Regions from separate parts of the Pseudobutyrivibrio sp. C4 genome, predicted to be linked through region 1. Evidence: predicted binding sites of a transcription regulator. Region 1 holds the regulator's gene; each other region holds the start of a gene.
What was found. The regulator Rex, encoded in region 1, represses fermentation and respiration genes when NADH is low (regulators of the CRP and FNR family bind a similar motif). The targets are predictions, from matches to a motif close to ATTGTTAANTANTTAACAAT.
Positions count from the first base shown of each region.

Region 2: a site for Rex is predicted at 4,158-4,177, ahead of hypB (hydrogenase nickel incorporation protein HypB). Genes of this name have one in related genera too.
Region 3: a site for Rex is predicted at 3,264-3,283, ahead of BMY66_RS01415 (carboxyl transferase domain-containing protein). Genes of this name have one in related genera too.
Region 4: a site for Rex is predicted at 2,904-2,923, ahead of BMY66_RS11615 (acetyl-CoA C-acetyltransferase). Genes of this name have one in related genera too.

Region 1 covers NZ_FOHF01000001.1:431,064-436,979, forward strand. The annotation lists gene BMY66_RS02070 (hypothetical protein) at 1-674, opposite strand, end outside; gene BMY66_RS02075 (redox-sensing transcriptional repressor Rex) at 685-1,311, opposite strand; gene BMY66_RS02080 (ABC-F family ATP-binding cassette domain-containing protein) at 1,401-3,314, opposite strand; gene BMY66_RS02085 (polyribonucleotide nucleotidyltransferase) at 3,371-5,452, opposite strand; gene rpsO (30S ribosomal protein S15) at 5,609-5,875, opposite strand.
Region 2 covers NZ_FOHF01000002.1:414,682-420,597, forward strand. The annotation lists gene BMY66_RS05835 (collagen binding domain-containing protein) at 1-2,552, shown strand, start outside; gene BMY66_RS05840 (class D sortase) at 2,542-3,129, shown strand; gene BMY66_RS05845 (transglutaminase domain-containing protein) at 3,162-3,974, opposite strand; gene hypB (hydrogenase nickel incorporation protein HypB) at 4,252-4,923, shown strand; gene BMY66_RS05855 (FAD-dependent oxidoreductase) at 4,997-5,916, shown strand, end outside.
Region 3 covers NZ_FOHF01000001.1:299,543-305,458, reverse strand. The annotation lists gene BMY66_RS01430 (sodium ion-translocating decarboxylase subunit beta) at 1-712, opposite strand, end outside; gene BMY66_RS01425 (biotin/lipoyl-containing protein) at 727-1,083, opposite strand; gene BMY66_RS01420 (OadG family protein) at 1,102-1,827, opposite strand; gene BMY66_RS01415 (carboxyl transferase domain-containing protein) at 1,846-3,180, opposite strand; gene scpB (SMC-Scp complex subunit ScpB) at 3,382-3,954, opposite strand; gene BMY66_RS01405 (segregation and condensation protein A) at 3,975-4,730, opposite strand; gene BMY66_RS01400 (NADP-dependent isocitrate dehydrogenase) at 4,920-5,916, opposite strand, start outside.
Region 4 covers NZ_FOHF01000008.1:18,513-24,428, forward strand. The annotation lists gene BMY66_RS11600 (cell wall hydrolase) at 1-56, shown strand, start outside; gene deoD (purine-nucleoside phosphorylase) at 74-790, shown strand; gene BMY66_RS11610 (glycoside hydrolase family 127 protein) at 860-2,803, shown strand; gene BMY66_RS11615 (acetyl-CoA C-acetyltransferase) at 3,186-4,388, shown strand; gene BMY66_RS11620 (3-hydroxyacyl-CoA dehydrogenase family protein) at 4,614-5,486, shown strand; gene BMY66_RS11625 (acyl-CoA dehydrogenase) at 5,511-5,916, shown strand, end outside.

The DNA.
Region 1 (5,916 bases):
ATATCTGATAAGTCTGTTTTGTCGTTTTCATCCTGCTTGTCAGCAGGTGTTTTAACAGAATCGCCCTTGTCATCGATTGTTCCGATATAGAAATCTCCATTCTGCATATCAAACAGATTTAGCACTTCCATACCAAAAACATCATGCATATATGAATAAATCTCTTTATTGTTAATCTCACGATTATGCTTACGAATAACGTTTTTCTTAAGCTGAACCCTTACATCCTTAATCCAGTTAGTGATTTCCTCGGCTTCTGTAGAATTAGTGCGGAGTTTATCATAGCAATAATCCATAGTAGCCAACATCAATTCTCGATTAACATCATCTGTCTGCTGTGGAAGTTCGCTAAGCTCGTCTTCATTTGACTGAATACGTTCTTTGCATTCCTCCAAAAGTCTTTTATCATCATCCAACTTCTTAGAAACTAAATCTGAAGTTCCTTCCATATTGGACATGACTGAAGCCATCAAGTTTTCTTTGACCTTCTTAAGGTCCTTAAGTTCCTTTTTAAGCTCAGCCTCACGTTTCAGTAAGTCATTTTCCTGCTTTTCAAGCTCTTTAACCTGTTCTGGCTTTCCACCTAAAGCAAAAAGTCTATGCCATTTCTGATCCAAAATAAGCATAGGAACCTTGATTTTGGAAATGGCAGTTGTAAAATCCCTGTCCGCCATATACATTCACCTACTTCTGTTGAGTAATGTTATAAGAAAGTTGCATCAAACTATCTGATAAATGAACATTCTCTATAATAACATCAGGAATATCATCTAAATCAACGTGAGCAAAGTTCCAAATTGCATGAACACCAAGAGAAACAAGCTTTAAAGCTGTAGATCTGGCGTTTGACTTTGGCAATGTCAAAGCTGCAATCTCAACATCATTATGTTTAATGAATTCTGGAAGCTCATCAAGCATCTGAACAGGAATGTCTCTAACCAACTTTCCTTTAAGCTCAGGATTAACATCGAATAATCCAATAATTTTGAAGCCTACACGCTCAAATTTAACATAACCTGCAATAGCCTGGCCTAAGTTACCAGCGCCAATAACGATAACATTATGTGTTTCGTTAACTCCCAAGATATTTCCGATTTCATCATGTAAATATGCAACATTATATCCATAACCCTGCTGGCCAAAACCACCAAAGTTGTTAAGATCCTGTCTAATCTGAGATGCTGTAACATGCATTCTCTTACTTAAATCATTTGATGAAATTCTTTCAACACCATCGTCTAAAAGTTCGCCCAAATATCTGTAGTACCTAGGAAGTCTTCTGATGACTGCTTGTGAAATCTGTTTATCCAAACCATATACCTCCTAATTACAATTTTCAATCTTAATTATAAAATCACACAAAAACTATGTCAAGATTTTAACAAAGACTTAATAAATGCTTAAGATAAACTTAACTCCTCCCACTGAGAATATAAATCTTCCAATTTTAAATCTATTTCATTCTGTTCTGCAGTTAATTCGTTGAGCTTTGCAGAATTTGTCATATTCTCTGGCTTTAAGAATTCGTCTTGAATCTTTGCCTTTTTTTCTTCTAGTTTTTCTATCTCTTCTTCGATTTTTGAGATTTTGTTTTGAAGCTTTCTCTTTTCTGCTTCAATTCTCTTTTGTTCTTTAAAATCAAGTTTTGCAGCTGTAGCGTTAGAATCTGCTACAGATTCCTGGGTTGAAACAACATTTGCTGCAGAAAGTTGTTCCTTCTTTGCAATATAATCATCGTAATTGCCAAGGTACTTTGTAAAATGACCATCTGAAAGTTCAAGAATCATATTTGCAGTACGGTTAACAAAATATCTATCGTGACTTACATAAAGCAAAGTTCCATCATATTCGTTAAGTGCTTCCTCAAGCATTTCTTTCGAATCCATATCAAGATGGTTTGTAGGCTCATCAAGGATTAAAAGATTAGACTTAGAAAGCATAAGCTTTGCAAGAGAAACACGACCTCGCTCTCCACCGGATAACTCGCTAATGCGTTTAAAAACATCATCCTCTGTAAACATAAATGCAGCTAATGTGTTTCTAACCTGAGTCTCTGTAAGATATGGATAAGCATCATGAAGCTCACTGAAGATAGTGTTTGACTCAGTAAGTCCTTGCTGCTCCTGGTCATAATATCCTACAGTAACATTTGCCCCAAAGCGAATCTCTCCTGATTCAAAATCCGTGAGACCATTGATACACTTAAGGATTGTAGTCTTTCCTGTACCATTATCACCTAAAATGGCAATTCTATCCCCTTTATGAACCTCAAAGGATAAGTCTGTAAAGATATTTTTATCATCATACGATTTTGTCACATGAGAAAAATCTAAAACATCCTTCCCACTTTCCTTTTCCACCTCAAGGGTAAGTCGCATTCTAGGCATATCCTTATCAGGGGCATCCATAATATCGATCTTATCAAGCATTTTCTTTCTGCTTTCCGCTCTTTTAATGGATTTTTCCCTGTTGAAGGATTGAAGCTTTTCAATAACAGCTTTCTGGTGTTCTATTTCCTTTTGCTGCTTTTCATAGCTGCGCTCATATGTGAGCTGATATAAAGCCTTTTGCTCAGAAAAAGCTGTATAATTTCCTGTATATACACTAGTGCGTCCGTAGGATAAATCAACAACATGATCTACAATTCTATCAAGGAAATATCGATCATGAGCAACAATTACAACTGCGCCTTTATATGAAGATAAATATCCTTCCAACCACACGATTGAATTCAAATCCAAATGGTTTATAGGCTCGTCTAATAAGAGCAAATCTGGCGATGATGCAAGAAGACGTCCCAAACTAACTCGTGTCTTCTGACCACCAGAAAGCTCATTCATGCTTTTATTTAAATCATCCCCTTCAAAACCAAGGCCTTTTAATATGCCTACAGCTTCCGAACGGAATGTATATCCACCTAATAAATCAAATTGATGCTGTAACTTGTGATAACTTTCCATAAATGTCGCAGCATCTTTACTATCAAGATTTGACATCTCCATTTCCATGTCTGAAAGACGTTTTTCCATGGAAAGCAAATCTTCACGTGCACTAAGTACTGTATCTAAAATGCTACTACCGAAAGAATCTTCCTGATACTGAGCTAAATAGCCCATAGTAGCATCTTTTTTAAGAGTAACTTCACCACTGTCCGCTGGTAAATCTCCAACTATTATTTTTAATAGGGTAGATTTTCCTGTTCCGTTGTTACCAACGATAGCTACTTTAGAACCCTCATCTACTGTAAAAGTGGCATCTTTTATAATGCCATCTTCACCAAATGATTTAAAAATATGCGAAACATTAAGTAACATAGTTTTTCCTTAAAAAATGCGCCTGACTAATGTCAGGCGCCAAATAAAATCTAATTTTACTGAACATCCTTAATAGAGAAGCTGATGCGTCCCATCTTGTCCTTGCCAAGGCATACAACCTTAACAGTATCACCAAGAGTAAGAACATCTTCTACTCTGTCAATTCTTTCCTTAGCAATCTTAGAAATGTGAACCATTCCTTCCTTGCCTGGAGCGAACTCGATAAATGCACCGAATTCTTTGATGCTTACAACCTTACCTGTAAGGATCTGACCCTGTTCGAAATCAGTTGTAATGATTTCGATCATTCTCTTAGCCTCATCCATCTTTGCAGCATCTGTACCACAGATTGAAACGTTTCCGTCATCTGTAATATCAATCTTAACATCACATCTAGCAATGATTTCGTTGATTGTCTTTCCACGCTGTCCTACAACATCACCAATCTTCTCTGGATCAATTGAAAGCTGGATAATCTTTGGAGCATACTCGCCAACTTCCTTACGTGGCTCAGCGATTGCCTTGCTCATGCAGTTGTCCATGATGAAGAATCTAGCCTCACGGCAACGAGCGATAGCACCCTCAACGATTGGACGTGTAAGACCGTGAATCTTGATATCCATCTGGATAGCTGTGATACCTTCTTTTGTACCTGTAACCTTGAAGTCCATATCGCCGAAGAAATCTTCAAGACCCTGGATATCTGTAAGAAGAACGAAATCGTCATCTGTATCGCCTGTAACAAGACCACAAGAAATACCAGCAACCATAGCCTTGATAGGTACACCAGCTGCCATAAGTGACATACATGAAGCACATGTTGAAGCCATTGATGTAGAACCGTTTGACTCGAATGTCTCAGATACAGCACGGATTGCATATGGGAATTCTTCTGGTGTAGGAAGTACTGGAAGAAGTGCTCTCTCTGCAAGTGCACCGTGTCCAATTTCTCTACGTCCTGGTCCTCTAGAAGGCTTTGTCTCACCTACTGAGTATGCAGGGAAGTTATAGTGATGCATGTATCTCTTCTCAGTAACGAAAGCATCAAGACCGTCAATCTTCTGAGCCTCTGAAAGAGGAGCAAGAGTTACAACGTCGCAAATCTGTGTTTGTCCACGAGTGAACATAGATGAACCGTGAACACGTGGAATAATATCTACTTCTGCAGCAAGTGGACGAATCTGTGTGATCTCACGACCATCTGGACGCTTGTGATCCTTAAGAATCATCTTACGTACTGTCTTTTTCTCGTACTGGTAAATTGCCTCACCAAGAACAGCAAGCCATTCTTCGTTATCAGCAAATGCTTCTTCAAGACGCTCAGTGATCTGACGGATATTCTCCTCACGAACCTGCTTCTCGTCTGTGAATACAGCACCTTCCATCTCCTCAGGAGTAACGATTTCCTTCATCTTTGCGAAGAGCTCCTCAGGAATTGCGCATGATGTGTACTCATGCTTTGGCTTACCGCATTCCTTAACCATCTCATCGATGAATGCGATAACTGTCTGGTTAACATCATGACACTTGTAGATAGCTTCAATCATCTTGTCCTCTGGGATGATGTTTGCGCCAGCTTCAATCATGATAACCTTTTCTCTTGTAGAAGCAACTGTAAGCTTAAGGTCACCCTTATCCCACTGCTCCTGTGAAGGGTTTACGATAAACTCTCCATCGATCATACCCATCTGTGTCATAGCGCAAGGGCCATCAAATGGGATATCTGAAATACATGTAGCAATAGCTGCACCGAGCATAGCAACAAGCTCAGGACGGCACTGTGGATCTACTGCCATAACCATGTTGTTAAGTGTTACGTCATTACGATAGTCCTTTGGGAAAAGTGGACGCATAGGTCTATCGATAACACGAGATGTAAGAACTGAGTTCTCAGATGCCTTACCCTCTCTCTTATTGAAACCACCAGGGATTTTACCAACAGCGTATGTCTTTTCTTCAAACTCAACAGAGAGTGGGAAGAAATCGATACCATCCCTAGGCTTGTCTGATGCAGTTGCAGTTGAAAGAACTGTAGTCTCACCATACTGAATAAATGCTGCTCCATTAGCCTGTGCAGCAACTCTGCCGATATCAACACGAAGTGTTCTACCAGCCAAATCCATTGTAAATGTCTTCATGGTTTTCTCCTTCAAATATTTTATTATTTAAGCATCAACCCGAAACTACTGAAAACGAAGAGTTATACTCTCCTAATTCAGTGGCTTCGGATCTTGCTTGAAATCGAAAAACAAATAAGAAAATGAGCGGAGTAAGCAATACTCCGCTCTTATAGATTACTTTCTTAAGCCAAGACGCTCAATGATTGAACGATATCTCTCAATGTCAGTATTCTTAAGGTATGCAAGAAGGTTTCTTCTCTTACCAACCATCTTCATCATACCACGACGTGAATGATGGTCACCTGGGTTAGCCTTAAGGTGCTCTGTGAGCTCAGAAATACGAGCTGTAAGAACAGCAATCTGAACCTCTGGAGAACCTGTGTCACCAGCTGTTCTAGCATACTCATTGATAATTGCCTGCTTCTTCTCTTTTGTAATCATTTTAACTACCTCCTAAAAACTTTTAATATGCCGTAACTAAG
Region 2 (5,916 bases), on a different contig from region 1:
ATGCAGAAGTTACGGCAAGTGCGACTGGCAAATATGAAAGTACAGTATTAACAAAGGCTGCAGATTCTTATGATTATAATAGCCACAGAATTAGATATGAATTAACAATTAACAACAATAATACAGAATTAAATAATGTAGATGTTAATGATTCGTTGAATTCAAAGGTAAAGCTTGTTGATGGTTCGGTAAAGATTATCTCTGGAGAAGATAGTATTACTAATTTTAGTTATACCGAGACTGATAACAATTTGAAGCTAAGTTTTGACCAACTTACAAAAGAGGTCAAAGTTGAGTTTTATGTAGAAGTAGTAGACGATAGCGTATTTTCAGGTAATGAAACAACAACTATTACTAACGCAGCCACTATTATTTCTGACGAATATAAAGAGGAAGTGTCATCCGGAACACCTGTAGAGACTCAGATTGATAATATAAAGTTTAATAAGACTAGTGGTACGATCACAAACGATATAGTTCCATATTCTATTAAAATCAATCAGGCACAGAAGCCATTATATGAAGATGGAGTGGATGAGGTTTATGTATTTGATACATTAGGTGCCAGTCTCACTTTAGATAAAGATTCTGTTAAGCTGTACGAGGCAACAGTTTCTTCAGATGGAACGATGACAAAAAGTAACGATGTTACTAATCTCGATGACATAACATTTGGAAAAGATGGAAGAAAGACTACGCTAAAGGTTGTTCTTCCAAAAACTAGCAATGCTTACATATTGGAGTATTCTGCAGCTATGACAAATGAGTCTGCGAAGGATTTTAATAATAGCGCTGTATTAAAAGCTGGACAGAATACCTCGCAACTAACTGGTTCGGTGGATTTGAAAGAGTACTCTTGGGCAGGAGCTCAGATGTCTAATATGGTTTACTGTATTGTTGAACTTACCGATGAGCAAACACATGAACCAATAGAAGGTGCTGAGTTCGATTTGTATGATGGCGAAGAGAAGATTGATTCAGGTATAACAGATGAAAACGGAGATATATATTTCGTTGGTGGCCTTGAGGAAAATCATAACTATCAAATAAAAGAAACTAAGTCGATTGGAATATATGTTGTCCCAGACGAGTTAAAGGATGGAACCGTAGAAGTCACTGGAGTAAAAGGTTTGTATAATGCCAGTGATTCAAAGACTGAGGTTACAAATTCAAAACCTAAAAAGACAATTACAGTTGAATTATTTGATCAAGATGACAATACAGTTGATTTAACATCCATCGGCACAACACCAGGTATTATATCCATCACTAATGGCGGTATCGAAGTTTGGAATTCATCAACATTTACAACTCCTTTTGAGGCTGTTTATGGTCAGGAATACGAAGTCAAGGAGTCACAAGTACCATTTGGATATGTGGGTGATTCAACTGATGGCTTGAAATTTAGAGTAGAGGATGATACAACATCTGACAATTATGGAAAAATAGTTATTGTAGAAAATACTATTGGTGCTACAAATACTGAGTCATCGATAACAATGTATGATCATAAGCTTAAATCGGTTGAAGTAAGCATTAATGATGTGTCTGACCAAGGTAGATACTTATCAGGAGCTAAATTTACACTGGCATATAAAACTACAGATAATGTAGTAAAAGAGTGGGTATCGGATGGTTCATTTGAAACACTCACATTGCCAGAGGGAGATTATTGGCTGACAAGAACAGATGCACCACTAGGCTTCCTTAACGAGAGCAAAGCAATAAAGTTTACAGTTAGTTCAAGCCTTTTTGGCAACACAGTCACATTTAAAGACTCTTCCAACGTAGGTGATATTCAAATAATAGCTAATGAAAATAAGGTGGTTGTTCCGGAAACACCTGATTCTTCAAGTGCAGTCACATTGACAGATTTTGCACCAACAAAAGATGGTGAACCATCAGATGAGATTAAGACAAAAATATATACTGTCACATACGAAGATGGAATACCTAGTGGTTTATCAGACGCACCGGTTTGGGATAGTGATACAGCGACAGGAGATCCTGTGCTAAATCCAGAAACAGAATATGTAATTGTATCAACAGATAGTGATGGAAACATGACTTCAAAAGTTGTTATGGTTCAGGTATATGAAGACGAGGATGGAACTATAAAGACAAAGCTTATAGAAAAGCCAACCCTTAGAGGCAGTGACTATGTTGATGTGCCTGTAGAGTATGATGAGGAGGGCAACCCACTTCCAATTACAATAAAAATGGATGTAAAGAGTCCGGTAGCACCTACTCCAGCACCATCAGAATCATCAGCATCAGAAAACACTGGATTTACGCTTCAATCAGGCATAGCAAACACTGCTAGCAACAATGGAAGCTACACAGCAAAAAAAGACAATCAGGAATTAGCTCTCAAAGAAAAGGATATTATAGTGGGTGCTGATCTTGATGAAAATAATCAGGATGTTAATGCTGATAGCCTTGCAAAAACTGGTGGCTTTGTAGGTACATTGTTTGGATATCTCACAGCAGTGGCGCTTATTCTTGCTGGTTTGTATTTAACACTTGGAAAGAAAAAGGAACATGACAAATAAACAATCTATTAAAAAGATAATAGGTTTAACGTTAATCGCATTGGGACTGGGCTTATTGCTCAGTTCTATTGCATTAAACCTAAAGCAATACTATTCGAAAAAGAAGACGGTGCAGGAGTTCAAGGAATATATTGAAAGTGGCGACGCATTTCTTGATACAGATGGCAATGAAGCTGTCACAGGAGATATGCTTTACATCCTCAGAATTCCATCTATCGATTCAGAAAATCCTGTGAGAGAGGGTACTGAAAGAGATGTGTTATCAGATTCTCTTGGACACGAATCGGGAACTGCTTTTGCAGGAGAGGAAGGCAACTGCATAATAGCAGGCCATCGAAACTACAACTTTGGTAAATATTTTAATCGTCTTGATGAGGTTGAGATAGATGATTTGATTTATCTGGATTCAGCCACAGAAACATACACATATGTGGTTACAGACATTCAGGTGGTGGACCCTACAGATGTAGAAATCCTAGAACCTATCGAAGGAAAAGAAACACTTACTCTCTATACCTGCACACCAATATACATAGCAACACATCGCTTAGTAATTATTGCTGAGCGTGTGATATAACAAAAGCCAGCCTGGTTTTTCAGGCTGGCTTTTTAGTTACAAGCCACGATTCTTCCGGACAGGCTCGAGCGGCTGTGGTCTGAAGCAAATGCGGCATCGCTTTTATTGAAATAATCATAGGATGTTACTCCGATGCATTCAGATATTGAATCGTCCCAAGTCAAATCTACGTTGTAAAACTTTCCATCAATCTTAACTACGTTCCAGGCGTGGGTGCTTCCCATAGAAATTCCAGTTACATAATAGCATGTGATGCCAAGGCGCTGGCAGGCTGCCTGAAATGCTCTGGCGTATCCGGCGCATACGGAGGTGCCTGTTGTAAGAGCGGAGTAAGCGCTTTGATTCATATGATTGTCAGGATCATAGGTGTTCATTTGACAGATAGCGTCATGCAAATATTTCTCCTGGTCCACCTGGCTGGTGAATTGCTTTGCACCAGAAACCAGCGAATTCAAAACACCATTGAAATTTGCTTGAGCTTGTGGCAATTCATCCTTTGTAATGCAGAATTTCAGTCGAACTTTATGAACGATATTAGATGAATCTACGGCATATTGATAAGATGTGTACACCCAGAAAAGCTCGGGATGATCATTGAATAGAGAATTCATTGTATCTTCCAGGCTTTTTTCAGATATAGGAGTATCCAACAAAAAAAGCTCGTCATTGAAGTTCATGATATTTTGGTAAATCTGATTATATACGGAGAGCTGGTCCGAATTAAGAAGTTGTAAATATGGGTATAAAGGCTCATTTGAAGTGAGCGCAGTGCTGGTAAATGTGGTAGAATGTATGCTAAATATTAATGTAATTAAAAGACAAATCGAACATACTCTTTTTTTCATATCTCATCACCTGAAATAGTAGTTTTCAAAGGAAAATCATCCTATTATCAGATTATAATTTTAAATGGTGAATAAAATTTGTACAAAGCCCGTGTTCACAAAGAATTCACAGTGATAATACACACCCTGTGTAATAAAGTAGCTTTGTCCTAGAATTTATACCGGTTTGTGGCGAAAAAACTTATTGACAATTTTTTATCAATTAGAGTATATTATATATACAGGAAACTGAAAAAATGAGTTAGAGTTTACTAACAGAATTTGGTTAGGAGAGCTTATGCTAGATTACAAAATCATCGAAGTTAAGCAGAGCATTTTTGAAGACAATGATGCAGATGCTGATAAGCTCAGACAGGAGATAAAAGAACAGAAGACATTTCTTGTTAATCTGATGTCAGCTCCTGGTTCTGGCAAAACAACCACATTATGCCAAACAATCGCACGTCTTAAGGACGAAATGCAAATCGGTGTAATGGAGGCAGATATTGATTCTGATGTGGACGCTGCCACAATTACTGCGGCAGGAGCACGTGCAATTCAGATACATACAGGAGGAATGTGCCATCTTGATGCAGATATGACCCGTCAGGGCTTGCATGAGTTTGGAACAGAAGACTTAGATCTTGTCTTCCTGGAAAACGTTGGTAATTTAGTTTGTCCAGCGGAATTTGATACCGGTTCATCAAAGAACGCCATGATTCTTTCTGTTCCCGAGGGAGACGACAAACCACTTAAGTACCCACTGATGTTTTCAGTGTGTGATGTAGTGCTTATCAACAAATGCGACACACTTCCAGTGTTTAGCGAATTCTCAAAGGAGGCTGTTGTGGAACGAATCCACAGTCTTAATCCTAATGCAAAGGTTATCTTTGTTTCAGCAAAAACTGGCGAAGGATTTGACGAGTGGGTTGACTGGTTGAGGGGCCAGGTTCAGCAGTGGCAGGCATAATGCTTGGAATTGAGACTTTTTGAGGGAAGTATAAATATTATTTTTTTTAGGGCAATTAAAGGAGGAAATTAATATGGGTATCGGACCAGACAATTTGGGCGATTTTTATCCTGATTGGGTAAATGATTTAAAGGATGAAGATTTACGTCCAGAAATTCTTCAGCTTGGAAAGGTAATCACAGATAGAGCAAAGATTAAGCTTGGTCTTCAGAAGATTACAAAGTACGATCCAGAGTACTGGGCTGTAGCAAATCTTGCACCTACAAAGGAAATTGCAGAGCTTGCACTTTCTATGGGTGGCATTAGAAAGCCAAAGACTTTCAAGGAACTTCTTGAAATCACTGGCCTTGATGAAAAGACACTTGAGGAAAGACTTGAGAAAGCTAGCTGGACAGGTCTTTTAGAGTGGAACTATGAGAACGAAGCTCACGAAAAGCAGTGGGTACTTCCTATGTTCGTTCCAGGTTCTGCAGAGTTCTCAAATATGAATCAGGATTTCTTGGCTGAGCATCCTGAGATGGGACGTTTCTTTGAGAGAATGAGCCGTCTTCCACTTGAGGGACTTACACACATGGTACCACCAGGAGGCGCTGGTATTGGTATGCACGTTATCCCTGTAGAGGACGCTATTTCAATGGAGCAGGAAGCAATCGGACTTGAGAAGATTTCTTACTGGCTCGATAAATACGAAGGAAAGTATGCTAAGTCACCATGTTCTTGCCGTCTTTCTAGAAAGACATATGACGAGGGCTGCGCTGATGATCCAGAAGGATGGTGTATCGCAGTTGGTGATATGGCAGACTACGTTGTTGAGACAAACAAGGGTGGTGTTTACATCACTAAGGAAGAGGCGCTTGATATTTTCAAGCAGGCTGAGGACAACGGCTTCGTTCACCAGATCACAAATATCGATGGCGAGAACAAGATCTTCGCTATCTGTAACTGTAATGTAAATGTATGTTATGCACTTCGTACATCACAGCTTTTCAATAC
Region 3 (5,916 bases), 130 kb from region 1:
CAACAAGAGGAGCTGTTGTAGGTAAAATCAAACATACAATAATTGTAACAACGATTGGGAAGAGAATCTTTTCAAGCTTTGATACAGGTCTAAGCTGTGCCATTTTGATTGAGCGCTCTTCTTTTGTTGTAAGTGCCTTCATAATTGGTGGCTGAATGATTGGAACAAGTGACATATATGAGTATGCTGCTACAGCAATTGGTCCCATAAGTGCTGATTGTCCAAGTTTACCAGCCAAGAAAATAGATGTAGGTCCATCTGCTCCACCGATAATTGATACAGCAGCTGCTGCCTGATCTGAGAATCCTAAAAGGATTGCAAGAAGGTAAGCTGTGAAAATACCAATCTGTGCTGCAGCGCCAAGCCAAAAGCTTATTGGATTAGCGATAAGTGGACCGAAATCAGTCATTGCTCCAACGCCCATGAAAATAAGCGAAGGAAGAATTGAATACTCATCAAGAGTATAGAAATAATAAAGCAAGCCGCCTACACCATTAGATGTTTCCTCTGGTGATGCAATAATGTCAGGGTAAATATTAACCAATAACATACCAAATGCGATTGGTAATAAAAGAAGTGGTTCATATCCCTTTTTAATTGCAAGATAAAGGAAAACACAGGCAACCGCTATCATGACAAAGTTTCCCCAAGTCAAATTTGCAAATGCAGTTTGACCGGCGAGATTTAACAATGTCTCTCCAACGTAACTCATGTGTAATCCTCCTATTAGTTCATAGTTGCAAGTAATGCGCCAGCCTCAACCTGCTGTCCTTCGTTACAATTGATTGATGCAACAGTACCATCCTGTGGTGCAACAACAGGTGTTTCCATCTTCATAACCTCAAGTACTACTACAGGATCACCCTTCTTAACTGCTGTACCAGCTGCAGCTGCAATCTTAACAACCTTACCAGCTGCTCCAGCTTCGATTTTAACACCGCCTGCAGCGCCTGTAGCAACTGGAGCTGGTGCTGCTGCCTTAGGTGCAGCTGAAGGAGTAACTGGAGAAACACCAGAACCTCCCTTATCTTCTACAGTAACATCATATACTGTTCCATTAACAGTGATTGTATAATTTTTCATGGAAAAATCCTCCTAATTCTAATGTCTTTTCTTGATAGAACGAACTACAAACGAATCTGTAGAAGCTCCTGTACTAGCAGCGATTGCTGCGGCAATTACAGCAACAAGCTGTAAATCATCTGTTTCATTTTTAACTGGTGCAGGTGTATTGCTAACAACTGGAGCAGCCACAGCACCCTCTTTCTTTTCTTTAGATCTCTTTTCAAGCTTAGGAATAATTTCAAAAAGCTTGATTACGCCAGACATTACAACAAGCATACAGAACACAATAAGGATACCCATTACTGTATTCAAAGCAGCCTTCTGCATTGTCTCACCTAAAGTGTATACTGGCTCGATATTCATTGCAGTTGGAGTAGATGCATCTAATGTACTGTAAACAAAAGTCATCTTTAAATCTCTTTTTGAGTAATCTCCAATAAGTGTTGCAGTGATTGTCTTACCAGATTTCTCGACATTAAATTCGCCGATTCCAACATATTCATTGGACTCATCGTAACAATCCTTGTAATCCTCAAGAAGTGTTACAAGTGTTGCACCATCTTCATATGACGAAATATATGAAATATTGTAGTCAATTGCTGCTTCATCAAGTGTTGAAAGCTGTGTAAGCATGCTAGACAATTCTGATTGATAGTCAGCTTCTGTACGACCACCTAATGTATCATCCTTTTGGCCGCCACACGCCATCAAACCAAGAGCAAGCGCTAAGGTGCATAAGCAAATCTTTAATTTATTCTTCATATGTTCACCTTCCTGCTCTTAAAAGAACATTTCAAATCCTGCAATAATATATTTTCTAGCATCTGCCATTGAAACGATTCTATCGATATGTCCGTGAGCAGCTGCTGTAAGGGCACTATCCTGAAGCTCAGCATAATCTTTTTCGATTGCTGCAGCATCTGTACCATTATCTGCAAGAATCTTTGCAGCCTTAGAAGCTTCCATTGCTCCAACAGATGTGCTATCAAAAGCATAAACTAAATCTGCACCAAGTGACTTAGAATTCATAAGTACATAAGGTGTGCCGTAGCCCTGCTTTGTAATAAGATTAATCTTTGGAACGCTAGCATCTACAAAGCGCTGTGTCATTTGTGAAAGAGCTCTTGGAAGTCTCTTTTCCTGACATGTGCAAGACTTGAAAGCTGCAACATTAGTAATTGAAAGAACTGGGATTTCATACATATCACAAAGATCTACGAAATCAGCAGCCTTCTCACAGCCAGCAGCTGAAAGAACAGCTTCGCCATCAACCTCTCTATTACCAACAACGCCGATAGTAACACCATCAAGCTTAATAAGACCTGTTACCATTTCTTTAGCAAAACCAGCCTTAAGTTCAACAAACTGTCTGTTATCAGCAAGCTCTGTAGCAACTGCAGCTGCATCTGTAAGCTTACCCTCAAGGCCTTCTGCTGCTCTATTAAGATCATCACTTGCTTCTACGATGTCGTTTGGAATCATAGAAATAACCTGTCTCATAGATGAAACAACCTCTGCAAGTGAACCATGCATATCTACTGTACCAGCTTCTTCAAACTGGAATGTAGCTGAAGAAGTATCGCATTTATCAGAACTGTTTCCAGAAATTGTATCTGGTGAGTTAATGAAAAGCTTTGCTCCATCAACCATAAATGTGAAATCTGCAAGTGCAGGTAATACTGAAAGACCTCCACCACAGTTGCCAGCTACACAAATAAGCTGTGGAATAACCCCTTTAACATCAGCGGCTCTTTCAATAACAGAACCAAGTGCTTCAAGTGCATCGAACGACTCCTGAAGACGAACTCCACCACAATCAATAAAGCCGATTACTGGTGCACCAACCTTAAGTGCCATGTCATATACAGAAAGAATCTTTTTAGCGTGCATTTCGCCAATTGTGCCACCCAAAACATCGGCATTCTGGCTAAATACGAATACTAAAGTTCCATCCACAAGACCATGTCCAATAATTACTCCGTCTGATGGTTCCTTTTTCGCATCAAGGTTAAAATCAGTGTTGCGACTTGTTACTAATGACTGAAGCTCAACAAAGCTGTTGTCATCAAGTAACGCGTTAATTCTAGCCTGAGCCTGACTTAAATCATTACCCATCTTATACCTCCATTTATATAAATTATTTCAAAATTTCTCGCAAGTTTAATGATAACCATTTTTAGCCCCCATTTCAATGCGAATGTGTTAAAAAATTGTCATAAATTTATGTTAAAAAGATTGGTCATTATTTTCCTTGAAAAATAGGCACAAAAATAGCCAATCCAAGGGATGGATTGACTATATAAAACGCATGTAAAATTAAATGGTAACTTCTACATTGCTAGCCTCATTTTCAGCCTCGATTTTGAACTCTTCAATTTGAGTTTGAGAAAGCTCTGGAAGCTCTTCGATTGAACTTACACCAAAAGAACGAAGGAACTCTTCTGTAGTACCAAAAAGCATAGGTCTACCAGGCGCATCGAGACGGCCAAGCTCTGTACAAAGACCAAACTCAACAAGCTTTGAAACAGCAAAGTCGCAGGAAACACCACGAATCTTTTCGATTTCTGATTTAGTGATTGGCTGTTTGTAAGCAATAATAGAAAGTGTCTCTAGCAAAACATCAGTAAGAACATATTTCTTAGGCTGTTTTGCTATACGAATAAGGTATTCGTAAATATCAGGGCTAGTGCACATCTGATAAGCCCCGTCGATTTCTGTGATTGTAATACCTCTATTTTGTTCTTTATAGCTATTTTTTAAAGATTCAATAGCTTCAACTACCTGCTTTTCTTCTATTTCAAGAGCCTTTGCTATCTTAGATGGCTCAACAGTGCCACCCATTGCAAAAAGTATACCCTCAACTATGTTTTCGATTTCTTTTAATTCCATAATACCCCTTCAAAAGCTGTCTAGGCAGCAATCTTTGATTCTATAAGAATATCTGTAAATGTATCTTCCTGAGTAATATTAATCTGACCAGCCTTCATCATCTCAAGAATGCAAAGGAATGTAACGATAACCTCTGTCTTTGAATGAGCTGCCTCAAGAAGATTTCTAAAACTAAATGTATTGTGAGCCTTTGCAAAAGCAATGGTCCATTCCATTTTCTGCTCAAGGCTAACTTCTTCTTTTTTGATTTTGCCGAATGTAGAACGAATTGGATCTCGGCGATTATCCTGTCTCTTAAGAACTTGATTAAAAATGTCGTTAAGCTTGTTAAGAGTTAAGTCGCTCATGAGCTCCTCTAAATCAACTGGCTGCTCATATTTGAGAACTTCCTCAGGAATAGTAGGCTCCTTGTAGAATACAAGGCTTGCATCCATCTGTCTGTCTCTAAGCTGGTAAGAAATTGTTTTGTACATTTTGTATTCCAATAACTGCTGTACCAACTCTGCACGTGGATCCTCAGCTTCCTCTCCATCCTCTTCTTTTTCTTCTCGAGGGAGAAGCATACGGCTCTTGATATCCAAAAGTGTGGTGGCCATGAGTAAGAACTCACTCATGACATCCAAATCACTTTGATCCATAGCACGGACATATTCCATATATTGATCAGTAATCTCAACAATAGGAATATCGTAAATATCAACTTTGTTTTTATCTATCAGGTGAAGAAGTAAATCCAGCGGCCCCTCAAACGCCTGAAGCTTTACATTCATTTCCAAGCTTTTCTCTCCCTATAGTCCGTCTGTTACGCCTACAGACTCATCTAAATATTTAATACTTGTATCTAAATTCAATCTTCTACGAAAATAAAATGGTCTCGTACGCCTAGACCACGTATGAGACCATTATAAAAGACTATATTGTGTATGTCAACACGATATACCACTATATGTAGTTGTCAGACAATTTTAAAGTAACTCTAAAGTCTTGCGGATTTCAATGATGAAATCCCTTGAATTAAGGACTGTTGGGTTCTCGATGGATGTGATGAGCGCTAAGTCTTTGGTCATCTTACCATCTTCGATTGTCTTAATACAAGCCTGCTCAAGCTTATCAGCAAATGCAGAAAGCTCAGGAATATTGTCTAATTCACCGCGCTTTCTTAGTGCTCCTGTCCAAGCAAAGATTGTAGCTACAGAGTTTGTAGATGTCTCTTCACCTTTTAAGTGCTTGTAAAAGTGACGCTGAACAGTACCGTGAGCAGCTTCATATTCATAATAGCCTGCTGGGCTAACTAGAACTGAAGTCATCATAGCAAGTGAACCAAACGCTGATGAAATCATATCGCTCATTACATCACCATCATAGTTCTTACATGCCCATATGAAACCGCCTTCAGATTTCATTACACGAGCAACTGCATCATCGATAAGTGTATAGAAATATTCTATACCAGCCTTATCAAATGCTTCTTTGTACTCTTTATCAAAGATTTCCTGGAACACATCCTTGAATCTATGATCATATTTTTTTGAAATAGTGTCTTTAGTAGCAAACCAAAGATCCTGCTTTGTATCTAAAGCGTACTTGAAGCAACTATGAGCAAAACTTTCGATAGAATTGTCAAGATTGTGCTGCCCCTGAACAACGCCAGGACCATTAAATGTATGAACAAGAGAACGCTCTTCTGTTCCGTCTTCAGCTGTGTATACAAGCTCAACTTTTCCAGCTCCTGGAATTCTCATTTCAGTATTCTTGTATACATCACCGTAAGCATGACGAGCAATTGTAATAGGCTTTTTCCAAGATTTAACATTTGGGTCGATGCCTTTAACAACGATAGGTGCACGGAAAACTGTGCCATCAAGGATTGCACGAATTGTACCATTTGGACTCTTCCACATTTCCTTAAGGTTGTATTCAGTCATGCGTGCAGCATTAGGAGTAATGGTGGCGCACTTTACA
Region 4 (5,916 bases), on a different contig from region 1:
TAGATAGAACTTCGGGTACAGTTATAAATGCCCATTATTTCTATAATTATAATTAATAAAGGAGGTTTGTTTTATGGCAACACCACATAATGAAGCGAAAAAAGGGGATTTCGCCAAGACAGTACTTATGCCAGGCGATCCATTACGAGCAAAGTTTGTAGCAGAAAATTTCTTAGAGGATGTAAAATGTGTTAATACAGTTCGTAACTGCCTTGGTTTCACAGGAACATACAAGGGAGTACCAGTATCTGTAATGGCTAGTGGTATGGGTATGCCTTCAATCGGTATCTACTCATACGAGCTTTATGCTTTCTATGATGTAGAAAACATCATCCGTATCGGTTCTGCAGGAAGCTACACAGACAAGCTTAACGTTCTTGATGTAGTTATTTCTGAGAGCGCATATTCAGACAGCACATTTGCTAAGTACACAAATGGCGTAGAGGAGAAGACTCTTTACCCAAGCAAGAAGATCAATGATATCGCTATTGCAAAGGCTAAGGAGCTTGATATCGATGCAAAGGTTGCAAAGGTACACTCTGCAGATCAGTTCTATACAGCACCAGAAATGGGTGGATGGCAGGCAGTTAAAGAGCGTTGCCAGTGCGACTGCGTAGAAATGGAAAGCTTTGCTCTTTTCAACAATGCAAACATGCTTGGAAAGAACGCTACATGTATGCTTACAATCTCTGATTCTTTCGTTACATCTGAGGAAATCCCAGCTGAGGATCGTCAGAAGTCATTCACAGAGATGATGAAGCTTGCACTTGAGACAGCTATTGCGCTTTAATTTAATATGAGTATTATGAAGTCACTTTTAATAGTGACTTCATTTTTTATGAAAAAAGGGGGAATTACCATGGGGCAGATTAGTATTACATCAAAGTTTTGGGGAAGATATCGCGGACTTGTAAGGACAGAAATGATTCCTTTTCAGTGGAGCGTTTTAAACGATCAGGCGGATATCGTTATTGAGAAGGAAAGAAACGACGATTCAATCCCAAATGAGAAAAGCCATGCAATTGCTAATTTTAAAATTGCAGCAGGACGAGAAAAAGGAACACATTATGGTTGGACTTTTCAGGACAGTGATGTGTATAAATGGTTGGAGGCCGTAGCATACTCCCTTAGGGAAAAAATGAATCCTGAGCTTGAGGCTAAAGCACTGGAAGTTATTGATTTAATAGCTGACGCCCAAGAAGATGACGGATACTTAGATACTTACTTTTCAATCTTGGGATTGGAAAGTAGATACAAAAGATTAGCAGGCAGCCATGAGCTATATTGTATGGGTCATTTTATTGAGGCTGCAGTGGCTTATCATGATGCTACAGGAAATGAAAAAGTACTTAATGTAGCAAAAAAATGTGCTGATAATATTGATGCGAACTTTGGGCCAGAGGACGGAAAAATTCATGGCTATGATGGACATGAGGAAATCGAAATAGGCTTGCTGAGATTATACAGAGCAACTGAGGAAAAACGCTATTTGAATTTGGCAAAGTACTTCTTGCTTGAAAGAGGAAAGAATCCTCAGTTTTTCAAAGAGCAGGCAAAGGAATATGATGGTCCTAATGCGTTAAATGGAATTGAGAACATGCCTGACACATATTTCCAAAATCATAAGCCAATACTTGAGCAGGAAACTGCAGAAGGCCATGCAGTAAGACTGGTATATATGTGTACTGCACTTGCAGATTTAGCTGCAGAAACAGGAGATAAAGAAATCTTCGAAGCATGCAAACGTCTTTGGAAAGATGTTGTAGAAAAGCGAATGTTCATTACAGGAGGTATTGGCTCTACCGTTATAGGAGAGTCATTTACACTTGATTATGACTTGCCAAATGACACCATGTACTGTGAAACCTGCGCTGCAATTGGACTAATTTTCTTTGCAAGACAAATGCTTAGAATAGAGCCAAATAGTGAATATGCAGAGGTAATGGAACGAGCACTGTACAACTGCGCGTTGGCTGGAATGGCACTTGATGGTAAACATTTCTTCTATGTAAACCCTCTTGAAGTAAATCCTAAAAAGTCAAAGCTGGATCCTACCAAAAGTCATGTAAAGCCTGTTCGTCCAGCTTGGCTTGGATGTGCATGTTGTCCTCCTAATCTGGCAAGAATGATTACATCGCTTGATGACTATATCTACACAGTTAAGGAAAACGGAATTCTGCTCAATCAGTATATTGATTCTGAGTCTCACATCAACGTTGGAAACAACTATGTGGAAATAATTCAAGAGACTGAGTTCCCTTGGGACGAAACTGTGAAAGTCTCTGTTAAGAATTCAGGGGCTGATAGAATCAGATTTGGAATTAGAATTCCAGCTTGGGCAGACGAAAAGTGTCTTATAGTTGATGGAAAAGAAGTACCTATAAGTGCTGATCAAGGCTATCATTATCTGGATATGGAAGCTAATGGAAAAGTCAGCATGGTTCTAAAGTTTAAAATGTCTGTAAGACGTTATTATTGTAACCCACTTGTATCCGAGAATAATGGCAAGGTTGCAATCGGCAGAGGTCCTTTTGTTTATTGTATAGAAGGTGTTGATAACGGAGATAATCTTAATAACATCAGTTTACCTGCTGACAATAAGCTTGAATATCATTTTGACGAAAAGCTTTTGAATGGTGTAGGTGTTATTGAGGGTGATGCAGAGAGACTTGTGACCAATTATGGAACCTCATTATATTCAACAGATACATTAAAGAAAGAAAAGACAAAGATTAAGTTTATTCCATATTATGCATGGGCAAATAGAGGCGAAAACGAGATGCAGGTATGGATTAGAGAATAATAGCATGTTCGAATTTATAATAAATTTTCACATGCATAGACACAATTCGGAAACCGCAATTTAAAATTGTGGTTTCCTTTTTAACGAAAATAAGCCATTTCTTGATAATTATTTAACGAGCGGAGTGTGAGAATTGAGTAACTTGATGATGAATATTCTGAAAGTTACCATTTACATAGTAAAGTATGACAAAAATTCTCATTGAAATGAAATTGGAGTTGTGTTAATATTTTCACAACGACGGCGAGAGGTGAGCGCTTTTTTTTTGAAGAGGTTCGTTAAAAAATTAACAGTTTTAAAAGCTGATAATTGTGGAATTTTGACAAAAGAAGGTACTTATCTATACCGAAAACAAATTATTTCTACAAAGGAGAAAGAAAAAATGGGAAAAAAAGTAGTTATTGCTAGCGCATGTAGAACAGCCATTGGTACAATGGGCGGATCACTTAGCAACACTCCAGCAGTAGACTTAGGTGCTATCGTAATTAAGGAAGCAGTTAAGAGAGCTGGAATCAAGCCAGAGGACGTAGAGCACGTATACATGGGATGCGTTATCCAGGCAGGTTTAGGACAGAACGTTGCTCGTCAGGCAGCTATCAAGGCTGGTCTTCCAAACGAGACAACAGCTGTTACTACAAACGTTGTTTGTGGTTCAGGTCTTAACTGCGTAAACCAGGCAGCTCAGATGATTATCGCTGGTGACGCTGATGTTGTTGTAGCTGGTGGTATGGAGAACATGTCACTTGCTCCATTCGCACTTCCAAATGGTCGTTTCGGTTACAGAATGACATGGCCATCAAACAGCCAGGGTGCTTTAGTAGATACAATGGTAAAGGATGCTCTTTGGGATGCATACAATGATTACCACATGATCAAGACAGCTGATAACGTAGCTGAGCAGTGGAAGCTCACAAGAGAAGAGCTTGATGAGTTCGCAGTTAACTCTCAGAACAAGGCTTGCAAGGCTATCGAAGCTGGTGCATTCAAGGATGAGATCGTTCCTGTAGAAATTAAGAAGAAGAAGGAGACAATCCTTTTCGATACAGATGAAGGCCCAAGACCTGGTACAACAATGGAAGGTCTTGCTAAGCTTAAGGCTCTTTATCCAAACGGAGTTGTTACAGCTGGTAATGCTTCAGGTATCAACGATGGTGCAGCTGCACTTGTTGTTATGTCTGAGGAGAAGGCTAAGGAACTTGGTGTTAAGCCACTTGCTACATGGGTAGCTGGTGCACTTGGCGGATGCGCTCCAGAAATCATGGGTGTTGGTCCAGTTCCAGCAACAAAGAAGGCTCTTGCTAAGGCAGGTCTTACAATTGATGATCTTGATGTATACGAAGCAAACGAAGCATTCGCTGCTCAGTCAGTAGCAGTTGGTAAGGAGCTTGGCTTCAATCTTAACAAGCTCAATCCAAACGGTGGTGCTATCGCTCTTGGACATCCAGTAGGAGCTTCAGGTGCTCGTATTCTTGTAACATTACTTTACGATATGATTCACAACCCAGAGTACAAGAAGGGTCTTGCTACTCTTTGCATCGGTGGCGGAATGGGTTGCGCTACAATCGTAGAGAAGTACGAAGGTTAATCGTTAAGACAATAAGACTACATTTGAATATTCTATTATTCAAAAAAATATAAATATTAAGTGAGTGACATATAATGTAAGTTTAAACAGCCTGTAAGCATCAAGCTCTGATATTTCTTAAGCGAGACGTGTTGTCGAGCGAAGAAATCATCAGGCTTGTAGCTGTAACAGGCGAGAGAAAAACTAAAATATGTCACGGACTATATTATTCAGGAGGAACTAAAAATGAAGGTAGGCGTAATTGGCGCAGGTACAATGGGCCAGGGCATTGCTAAGGCATTTGCTATGGTTGATGGTTATGAAGTAGCTCTTTGCGATATTAAGCAGGAGTGGGCAGAAGGCGGAAAGGACAAGATTGCTAAGGGTTATGCAAGACTTGTTGAAAAAGGCAAAATGGAGCAGGCAGCTGTAGATGCTATCTTAGCTAAGATTACTCCAGGTCTTAAGGAAGACCTTTGCAAGGATTGCGACCTCATCGTAGAGGCTGCTTTCGAGAATATGGAAGTTAAGAAGACAACATTCAAGGAGCTTGACGAAATCGCTAAGCCTGAGTGCATCTTCGCTTCAAACACATCTTCACTTTCTATCACAGAAATCGGAAATGGTCTTAACCGTCCAATGATCGGTATGCACTTCTTCAATCCTGCAGATAGAATGAAGCTTGTAGAAGTTATCGCTGGTGTTAACACACCTGCTGAGACTGTAGAGACAATCAAGAAGATTTCTGAGGAAATCGGAAAGACTCCTGTACAGGTTAACGAGGCTGCTGGTTTCGTAGTAAACCGTATCCTTATCCCAATGATCAACGAAGCTGCTTTCATCAAGATGGAAGGTGTTTCTGATATCGCTGGTATCGATGCAGCTATGAAGCTTGGTGCTAACCATCCAATGGGACCACTTGAGCTTGGTGATTTCATCGGTCTTGATATTTGCCTTGCAATCATGGACGTTCTTTACAACGAAACAGGTGACAGCAAGTATCGTGCTTGCCCACTTCTTCGTAAGATGGTTCGTGGTGGTAACCTTGGCTGCAAGTCTGGTAAGGGATTCTACGTATACAACGCAGACCGTACAAAGACTGCTGTAGACGCTCAGTAATTAATAATAAAGGAGATTCAGATCATGGATTTTACATTAGATAAAAAGCATGAGATGGCTAGACAGTTATTCAGAGATTTCGCTCAGAATGAAGTTAAGCCAGTTGCTCAGGAAATTGATGAGACAGAGTGCTTCCCACGTGAGAACGTTGAGAAGATGATGAAGTATGGCTTCATGGGTATTCCAGTACCAAAGGAGTACGGCGGACAGGGATGTGATGTTCTTACATACATCATGTGCGTAGAGGAGCTTTCAAAGGTTTGCGGTACAACAGGTGTTATCGTTTCAGCACATACATCACTTTGCTGCGATCCTATTCTTACATATGGTACAGAAGAGCAGAAGCAGAAGTACTTAGTTCCACTTGCAAGTGGTAAGAAGCTTGGTGCATTCGCACTTACAGAGCCAGGCGCTGGTACAGATGCTCAGG